Regions from separate parts of the Vogesella sp. AC12 genome, predicted to be linked through region 1. Evidence: predicted binding sites of a transcription regulator. Region 1 holds the regulator's gene; the other holds the start of a gene.

Region 1 (4,405 bases):
GCTGGCGTGGCCGGACGCGCTGATCTGGTCGTTCCGCTGGCCGCGCACGCTCACCGCGGTGGCCGCCGGTGCCGGGCTGGCCGTCGCCGGCGTGGTGTTGCAGCGGCTGCTGCGCAACCCGCTGGCCAGCCCGGACATCCTGGGGCTGTCGGCCGGCGCCACGCTGGCATTGCTGGCGGCCAGCCTGTGGCTGGGGCGGCCGCTGCAGCAGGGCGGGCCGCTGATGGCCTTTGGCGGCAGCCTGGCGGTGCTGGGCCTGCTGCTGTGGCTGGGGCGGCGTCAGCAGTACGCGCCGGGGATGATGGCGCTGGTCGGCATCTCGCTGGCGGCCTTGCTGGAGGCGGTGCTGCAGTTCGCGCTGGCGCGCGGCACGGCGGATAGCTTCGCCATCCTCGGCTGGCTGGCCGGCTCCACCTATCGCGTATCGGGAGAGCAGGCGCTGCTGCTCAGCGGCGGCGTGCTGCTGCTGGGCGCGCTGGCGCTGTGCGGCCAACGTGCGCTGACGCTATTGAGCATTGGCGACGGTGTGGCGCAAGGGCGCGGCCTGCACTTGGCACGCAGCCGGCTGACGTGGCTGACACTGGTGGCGCTGCTGACCGCGCTGGTCACCAGCGTGCTGGGGCCGGTTGGCTTTCTCGGCCTGCTGGCACCGCATATCGCCGCCATGCTCGGCGCGCGCCGCGTGCTGCAGCAGCTGCTGCTGGCGGCGCTGCTGGGCAGCGTGCTGCTGCTGGTGGCGGACTGGCTGGGGCGGGTGCTGATCTTCCCGCTGCAGGTGCCGGTCGGCATCCTGGCCTCGGTGCTGTGCGGGGCGTATTTCATCTTGTTGTTGCTGGCGCAGCGTTTGCGCCGGGGGAGGGCGTAATGGCGCGGGCAGTCTGGACAACGTTGGCCGCAGCGTTGCTGCTGTGGTCTGGACTGGCGGCGGCGCTGACCGTGCGCGACAGCGACGGCGTGCATCATTTTGCACGCTCGCCGCAGCGGGTGGTGGCGCTGAGCTGGGAGGCCGCCGAACAGTTGCTGGAGTTGGGCATTACGCCGTTGGCGGTAGCCGATGCCGACGACTATCGCAAGTGGGTGGTGCGGCCAACCTTGCCATCTACCACGCTGCCGGCCGGCGGTCGGCTGGAGCCCAACCTGGAGCTGCTGGCCAGCCTGAAGCCGGACCTGATCATCATCAGCCCCAGCCTACTGGACATGCGGCCGCAACTGGCGCGCATCGCCCCGGTGCTGTACTTCGACGCCTACCGTCACGATCACGACAACGCGCAGGTGGCGCGTGACATCTACCTGCAGCTGGCCGGGCTGTTCGGGCGCACGGCGCTGGCCGAGCGGCGGCTGACCGGCATGGAGCAGGGCTTTGCCCGCCTGCGCGGCCGGCTGCAGCAGCGCTTCGGCACGCAGCTGCCGCGGGTGGACGTGATCCGTTTTGCCAGCCCGGCGGTGGTGTACGTGTACGGCAGCAACTCGATGCCGCTGCACGCGCTGCAGCGGCTGGGCATCGCCGGCACGCCGCAGCCGGCGGCGTCGATCTGGGGGGTGACGCAGCAGCAGGTGGTGCAGCTGGGGCAGCTGCGCGACAGCGTGGTGCTGTACCAGCAGCCGTTCGAGCAGGCCGGCAAGCTGTTCGGCACCCCGTTGTGGCGGGCGATGCCTTTCGTGCAGCGCGGCCGCTTCGGCGCGGTGCGCGCCACCTGGAGCTACGGCGGCATCTTCTCGCTGTACTACCTGGCCGAGGCGATGAGCGACGCGCTGCTGCGGCTGCCGCATGGTGCGCGCTAGCCGGCGGTGACAAGCAAAAAGCCCGGAGCAAGTCCGGGCTTTTTTATTGGGTCACGCGGCGGGCTTAGCCGGCGCTGTTGGCCTGCGAGCAGCCGGCCACCAGGGCCTTCAGCTCTTCCGGGCGGACCAGCTGGATGTGCTTGTGATCGACCAGGATCCAGCCCTGCTGCTGGAATTTCGACAGCGTGCGGCTGACGGTTTCCAGTTTCAGGCCGAGGAAGCTGCCGATTTCCTCGCGGCTCATGCGCAGGATGAAATCGTTGGCGGCAAAGCCGCGGCTGGCCAGGCGCTGCGACAGGTTGAGCAGGAAGGCGGCGAGGCGTTCTTCCGCCTTCATATTGCCCAGCAGCAGCATCACCGACTGGTCGCGCACGATTTCGCGGCTCATCAGGCGGAAGAAGTGGTGTTGCAGGCTGGGGATGTCGCGTCCCAGGCTTTCCATGCGGCTGAACGGCAGCTCGCACACCTCGCTGTCCTCCAGCGCGATGGCGTCGCAACCGTGGGTGTTGGAGGAAATGCCGTCCAGCCCCATCAGCTCGCCGGACATGTGGAAACCGGTAACCTGTTCGCGGCCGTCCTGGCTGGAAACGCAGGTCTTGAAATAGCCGGTGCGCACCGCGTATAAAGAACGGAAACCTTCTCCGCTGCGGAACAGGTATTCACCGCGCTTGAAACGGCGGCTCTGACGGATAACGGCATCCAGCTGGGCCATCTCGTCACGGTTTAGCCCCACCGGCAGGCACAATTCACGCAGGCTGCAGTTGGAACAAGTGACTTTCAGCGAATGCAGGGGGGAGGACAGATCGTTCATACCGAGAGTCGATTTCCAGGGACAGATGAGCTTGCTTGATGAGCGTCAATGCAGATCAAGGCGTAATTGCGCAAATTTACCAGTCCCCCACCAGATTTCCAATCAAAATATATGATGGCTGCTCATTCTGCATTTATCCCGACCCAATGTGTTTTCGACCGGACCCTGATCGAAACACTGGAAGGGTCCGGTCCGCGTTACACCTCCTATCCGACTGCCGACCGTTTTCACGCCGGTTTCGGGGTGAATGATTATGAACATTGCCTGGCGCAGCGCGCCATTGGGGCAAACCATCGCGGCATTTCGCTGTACGTGCACATCCCGTTCTGCAACACCATCTGCTACTACTGCGGCTGCAACAAGATCATCACCAAGGACAAGAGCCGTGCCGACGCCTACCTCGACTACCTGGAAAAGGAAATCGCGCTGGTGGCGGAAAAACTCGGCTGTCGCGAGAAGGTGATCCAGCTGCATTTCGGCGGCGGCACACCGACCTTCCTGTCCGATGCGCAGCTGGACCGGGTGATGGGCGTCATCAACCGCTACTTCGAGCTGCTGCCGGAAGGCGAGTTCTCGATCGAGATCGACCCGCGCAAGGTTGGCCGCGACACCGTGCTGCACCTGGGCCGTCTCGGTTTCAACCGCATGAGCGTCGGCATCCAGGATTTCGATCCGGCGGTGCAGCAGGCGGTGAACCGCATCCAGAGCGAGGCGGAAACCCGGCTGGTGATCGACGCCGCGCGCGAGGCCGGCTTCAAGTCGGTGAGCGTGGACCTGATCTACGGCCTGCCGCTGCAGAGCGCGCACTCGCTGGAAAGCACCGTCAACAAGGTGATCGCGATGTCGCCGGACCGTATCGCGCTGTACAACTACGCGCACCTGCCGACCGTGTTCAAGCCGCAGCGCCGCATCAACGAGGCCGATCTGCCGTCCAGCGCCACCAAGCTCGACATCCTGCAGAACTCGGTACAGCAGCTGAGCGACGCCGGTTACGTGTTCATCGGCATGGACCACTTCGCCAAGCCCGGTGACGAGCTGACGCGCGCGCTGGAGCAGGGCCGCCTGCAGCGCAACTTCCAGGGCTACTCCACCCACGCCGATTGCGACATGATCGGCTTCGGCGTGTCGTCGATCGGCAAGGTCGGCCCCTGTTACTCGCAGAATGAAAAAGACATCGACGCCTACTACGCTGCGCTGGACGCCGGCCACCTGCCGGTGATGCGCGGCATGACGCTGACTCAGGACGACATCCTGCGCCGCAGCGTGATCCAGGCGCTAATGTGCCGCTTCTCGCTGTCGGTGGAGGCGATCGAGCAGACCTTCGCCATCAATTTTGCCGACTACTTCGCCGACGAACTGCCGAAGATCCGCGAGTTCCAGCAGATGGGGCTGCTGCACTTCGACGGCGACTTCCTGATGGTGGAGCCGAAGGGCCGCTTCCTGATCCGCAATATCGCGATGGCGTTCGACCGCCACCTGCGCGAGCGCGAAACCGGCGCGCGCTATTCGAAAACCATCTGACGCGCGCCGCACGGGCGGCGGGACGACAGGCACACAAGGTTGGCCGCAGCGATGCGGCCAACCTTTTTTTATGCCGGCGGCGGCGCGGGCGCTAGAGCCTGTCATCCATTTGAGCCGGATGGGGGCAGGGAAGTGCGCCTGGCTTGTTTTTCAAGACTTGGCGGCGTGTTGATCATGCTCTGGGTTGGCTTGTTGTGCCTGGTTGCCGGTTCCGAACGTCAGCGTTCCGATGCCCGAGGCTGAGAACGAGAGTAGCGCCTTGCTGCCAAGGGGAATCTGCCAGGCATTGGG
Region 2 (4,405 bases), on a different contig from region 1:
CGCGGGCGACGTCGGCCTCTGCACGGGCGACATCGGCCGCGCGCTGCGCCACCAGCGCGTCGGACTTGCCGCTGACCGAGATCAGCTGCCGCGTCTGGCGCACCGCCTGCGCCAGTTCGGCCGCGGCGCGGGCGTAGGCCAGCTGTGCGTCGTTGCGGTCCAGTGTCAGCAACAGGTCGCCGGCCTTGACGCTCTGGGTGTCGTCGGCGTGGATGGCGACGATGCTGCCGGCCACTTGCGACGATACCGGGATCAGGTTGCCGGCGACGTAGGCGTCGTCGGTGGCCTGGTGGTGGCGCAGCGCAAGGAACCAGTAAGCACCGGCGGCGAGGCCGGCGATGGCCAGCGCCACGCTCAGGCGGGTGAGGGCGGTGCGGCGGGCGGTATTGGGGGCGGTAGTCGGGGTGGTGTTATCCATTATCTTCTTGCTCCGGAATTCAGCGGGTGGCCGCCGGGGCGGTGCCCAGCGTGCGGATCAGGGCGGCCTGGCTTTGCAGGCGCTGGGTGTGGAGTTCGAGCGCGGCGAGGCTGGCCTGGGTCAGCTGGCGCTGCTCCGCCAGCAGGCTGGCGGGGGTGGCCAGACCGGCGCTGGCACGGCTTTGCACCTTGGCGACGCTGTCGCGGCGGGCGAGCAGCGTCTGCTGCTTGGCGGCCTCGGCCTGGCGCAGTCGTGCCAGCTGGCTGCTGTGGTCGGCGGTGTCGCGGATCGCGTTCAGCAGCGTCTGGTTGTAGCTGGCGATGGCGGCCTCCAGCTCGGCGCTGCGGCTGTCGAGGCGCGCGTTCAGCTCGCCGTTGCTGAACAGCGGCAGTGTCAGCGCCGGCGCCAGTCGCAGCACGCGCGCGCCGGGGCTGAACAGGTCGCCCAGCTCCTGCGCCGACAGCCCGGCCATCAGGTTGAGGCGGACATCGGGATAGAAGTCGGCACGCGCCGCGGCGACGTTGCCGCGGCTGGCCTCCACCCGTTCCCGCGCCGCCTGCACGTCGGCGCGCAGGCCCAGCTGGCCGCTGTGCAGCGGCGCGGTGTCCAGCGTCCACTGCGGCAGCGCGGCGGCGGGCAGCGCGTCGATGGCGGCCTGCGGCTGGGCGCTGAGCGCTGCGAGGGCGTGGGCGGCGGCGCTGATGCGCTGCTCGCCGCGCAGCAGTCGCTCGTCGCTGTCGGCCAGCTGGGCGCGTGCCTGCAGCACCTCGTCCGGCTGCGCCAGACCGTGCTTGACGCGCTGTTCGGCGTTTTGCAGCAGGCTGGCAGCCTGCTGCCGGTCTTGCTGCAGCAGCGTCAGGGCGGCCTGCGCGCCGCGCCATTCCAGATAGCTGCCGACCAGCGCGTAGGCCACGCTCTGGCGCGCGTCGCTGGCTTCCAGCTCGGCGGCGCGGGCCTGGCCACGGGCGGCGGCGAGCTGGGCGCGGGTCTTGCCCCAGAAGTCGAAGCGGTAGCTGAAATCGGCGGACACCGTCTGCAGCGTGGTCCACTGGCCGAGCATCGCCGGGGGCAGCGCGTCGAATTCCGAGGTGCGCGCGCGGCTGGCGCCGAGGTTGCCGTTGACCTTCAGGCCGTCGTTGCTGGCGACGCTGGCAATGCCGGCGCGCGCGGCGCGCAGACGGGCGTCGGCGGCGTCCAGCCCCGGATTGCTGCGCAGCGCCTGCGCCAGCAGCTGCTCGAGGCTGGCGTCATTCAGCGCGCGCCACCAGTCGGCGGCAAAGGGGGTGACGGCTTCGCTGACCGCCAGCGCGGCCGGGGTCAGCGGCTGGCTTTGCAGCGGGGCCACCGCCGGGGTGGCGCAGCCGGACACGGCCAGCAGTGCCAGCAAGGCGCTGACGGGCAGTAACGTGGTGTTGTAGTTTCTCATTTGATTGTCACCTGCGTGACTACTTGTGTCGAAAAAAACCGCCGGGGGCGGATTGGGGTGGCTGGCGGCAATGCCGTGAGGCTTGCGGCCAACCTTGCGCTGATTCGGATAGTGGGGGCTGGCGCTTAGCCGCCGAGCTGCTGCATCAGCTTGCGCAGCAGCGCTTCCAGCTGTGCACGCTCCTCGCCGCTGAACACGGCCCACAGCTCGCGCACCTGCTGCCGCTGCTCCGGCATCACCTGCTCGATGAAGGCGAGGCCGCTGTCGGTCAGCTCCAGATAGGTGCGGCGGCGGTCGACGCTGCAGGGCTGGCGCCGGATCAGGCCGCGGTTCACCAGATCGTCCACCACCCGGGTGGCATTGGTGCGCGAAAACGCCAGCGCATCGGACAGCTCGGACGGCATCAGCCGTTCTTCCGGTCGCGCGTACAGCACCATCAGCGCCATCCAGGTGGTTTCGTTCATGTCGTGCACCGCCAGCGACTGGTTGAAGTAGCCCAGCAACAGCGGCTGGATGTGCAGCAGCAGACGGGTGAGGGTCACCTCTTCGCGCGGGCTGCCGGGCAGGCGGCGGGCGATGGTGTCGATGGCGTGTTCGGTGGCCGCAAAGCTGTGGCCGCAGGCAGGTGCTTTCATTGGGTAATGATAACGTGCGTTACTATTTGGTTCAAGATGGAATTCAGCTCGCGGCGCCGGTGCTGCCCTGAGGCGGCTGACAGGGCGCGGGTTTCTTGATCGGCATCATTCAGCCGTGTGCTGCGCCGCGGCAATACTGTCGGCAACACCCCACCGGAGCCTGATGATGAACCTGACAACCCACCTGAGCGCGGTGCACCGCCACTGCGACGACTCATTTGCCGCGCTGGAGCAGGCGGTGCGCCAGCAGGACTGGGCCGGCGCCGATGCGCTGTGCGCCAGCTTTTGCGAGGAAATGGCGCAGCACTTTGCCGACGAGGAAAACCGGCTGTTCCAGGCGCTGGAAGCGGCCACCGGCATGCGCGGCGGGCCGACCGCGGTGATGCGCTACGAGCACGAACAGATGCGAGAGCTGATGGAAGACCTCAACCGCGATCTGCTGCAGCGCGACGCCCGCGGCGTGGCCGCCACCTGCGACACCTTGCTGGTACTGATGCAGCAGCACAATATGAAGGAGGAAAATATCCTCTACCCAATGTGCGACAGCCGGATTCCGGATGCCGCCGCCCTGTTGCAGGAGCTACGCCATGTCACCCCGTGATTTGCGCGGCCTGGTGCCGCCGGAACCGATGGAAATCATTCTCGACGACGTCGACAACGGCAGCAGCGGCCAGCAGCTGGCCTATGTGCTGCCACACTTCCCCGGGCCGCTGATCCCGCTGCTGCAGCAGCGCAAGGTCAGTTTTGACAGTGAAATGCTGCCGGACATGAGCGGGGTGGTGCTGAAGCTGGTGCTGCCCTGATGCAGGCCATGCCCAGTTTTGACCGCGCACCGCCGCTTTCGCTGCCGGTGCGTTATTTTTTGGCGGCGGCGTTCTGGCTGCTGCCGCTGGCGGCCAGCCTGCTGCGGACCGACAACGACTATCCGTCGCTGAGCCTGCTGCTGCCGCTGCACCTGCTGGCGCTGGGCGTGCTCGGCAACGCCATGCTGGGCGCTTTGCTGCAGATGGTGGCGGTGGTGTCCGGCGTGCCTTGCCTGCGGCCAACGTGGTGGCGGCTGGGGGTGTGGAGCCTGTGGCAGCTGGCCACCGCCAGCCTGTGCTGGGGCTTTTATCAGGGGCTGGCGCCGCCGTGGCTGCAGCTGGCCAGCGTGCTGTTTGCGCTGCTGGCCGCCGCGCTGTCGGGCCTGCTGTACGGGCTGTGGCGCAGCCCGGCGGCGGACGGCAGCAGCCGCGGCCTGCGCCTGGCCCTCGGCCTTTTACTGCTGACCCTGCTGCTGGGCCTGTCGATGCTGGCGGTGCTGGGTTGGGGCCGGCCGTGGCCGTTGCTGAGCCTGTTGCCACTGCACCGGCTGGCGGCGCAGGGCTGGGTGTTGCTGCTGGTGATGGCGGTGGCGCAGGTGATTGCGCCGATGTTCCTGCTGACGCCGGCCTATCCCGGCTGGTGGCAGCGCCACGGCGCCACGCTGTGGCTGCTGGCCTTGCTGGCCGGCGCGGGCGGTTTGCTGTGGCAACCGCAGTGGTCGTGGTGGTGGCTGGCGTGGCTGCCGCTGGCGCTGTTTGCCGTGCTCAGCCTGCGGCTGTTGCGCACCAGCCGGCGGCCGCAGGAGTGGCTGCTGCCGTACTGGTGGCTGGCGTTTGCGCTCTTGGCCTTGCTGGCGGCACTGCTGCCGCTGCTGGCATGGCAGGGCAGCACGCCGTGGCTGGCGCGCGCGCTGGCGTGGTGCCTGCTCGGCGGTTTCGCGCTGACGCTGGTGGTCGGCATGCTGTACCGCATCGTGCCCTTCCTGCTGTGGCTGCACCTGAAGAATGCGGCGCCGCCGCGCCATCGCGTGCCGGCGCTGCACGCCTTCGTGCCGGAATCCGCCGCGCGGCACAGCTGGCGCGCGCTGTTGCTGTTGCAGCCGCTGGCGGCGCTGTGGGTGTG

Evidence for each region. The regulator FNR, encoded in region 1, switches genes on or off when oxygen is low (the NO sensors DNR and NnrR bind a similar motif). The targets are predictions, from matches to a motif close to TTGATNNNNATCAA.
Region 2: NOM55_RS00760 (hemerythrin domain-containing protein) is a predicted target of FNR. The motif match lies at 2,575-2,588, and genes of this name have one in related genera.

What each region holds. Positions count from the first base shown of each region.
Region 1 covers NZ_JANFNU010000002.1:289,277-293,681, forward strand. Annotated here, with positions in the region: gene fhuB (Fe(3+)-hydroxamate ABC transporter permease FhuB) at 1-865, shown strand, start outside; gene NOM55_RS05205 (iron-siderophore ABC transporter substrate-binding protein) at 865-1,782, shown strand; gene fnr (fumarate/nitrate reduction transcriptional regulator Fnr) at 1,847-2,593, opposite strand; gene hemN (oxygen-independent coproporphyrinogen III oxidase) at 2,705-4,114, shown strand; gene NOM55_RS05220 (hypothetical protein) at 4,265-4,405, opposite strand, start outside.
Region 2 covers NZ_JANFNU010000001.1:129,778-134,182, forward strand. Annotated here, with positions in the region: gene NOM55_RS00745 (HlyD family efflux transporter periplasmic adaptor subunit) at 1-418, opposite strand, end outside; gene NOM55_RS00750 (efflux transporter outer membrane subunit) at 438-1,844, opposite strand; gene NOM55_RS00755 (MarR family transcriptional regulator) at 1,970-2,479, opposite strand; gene NOM55_RS00760 (hemerythrin domain-containing protein) at 2,643-3,080, shown strand; gene NOM55_RS00765 (DUF2249 domain-containing protein) at 3,067-3,282, shown strand; gene NOM55_RS00770 (hypothetical protein) at 3,291-4,405, shown strand, end outside.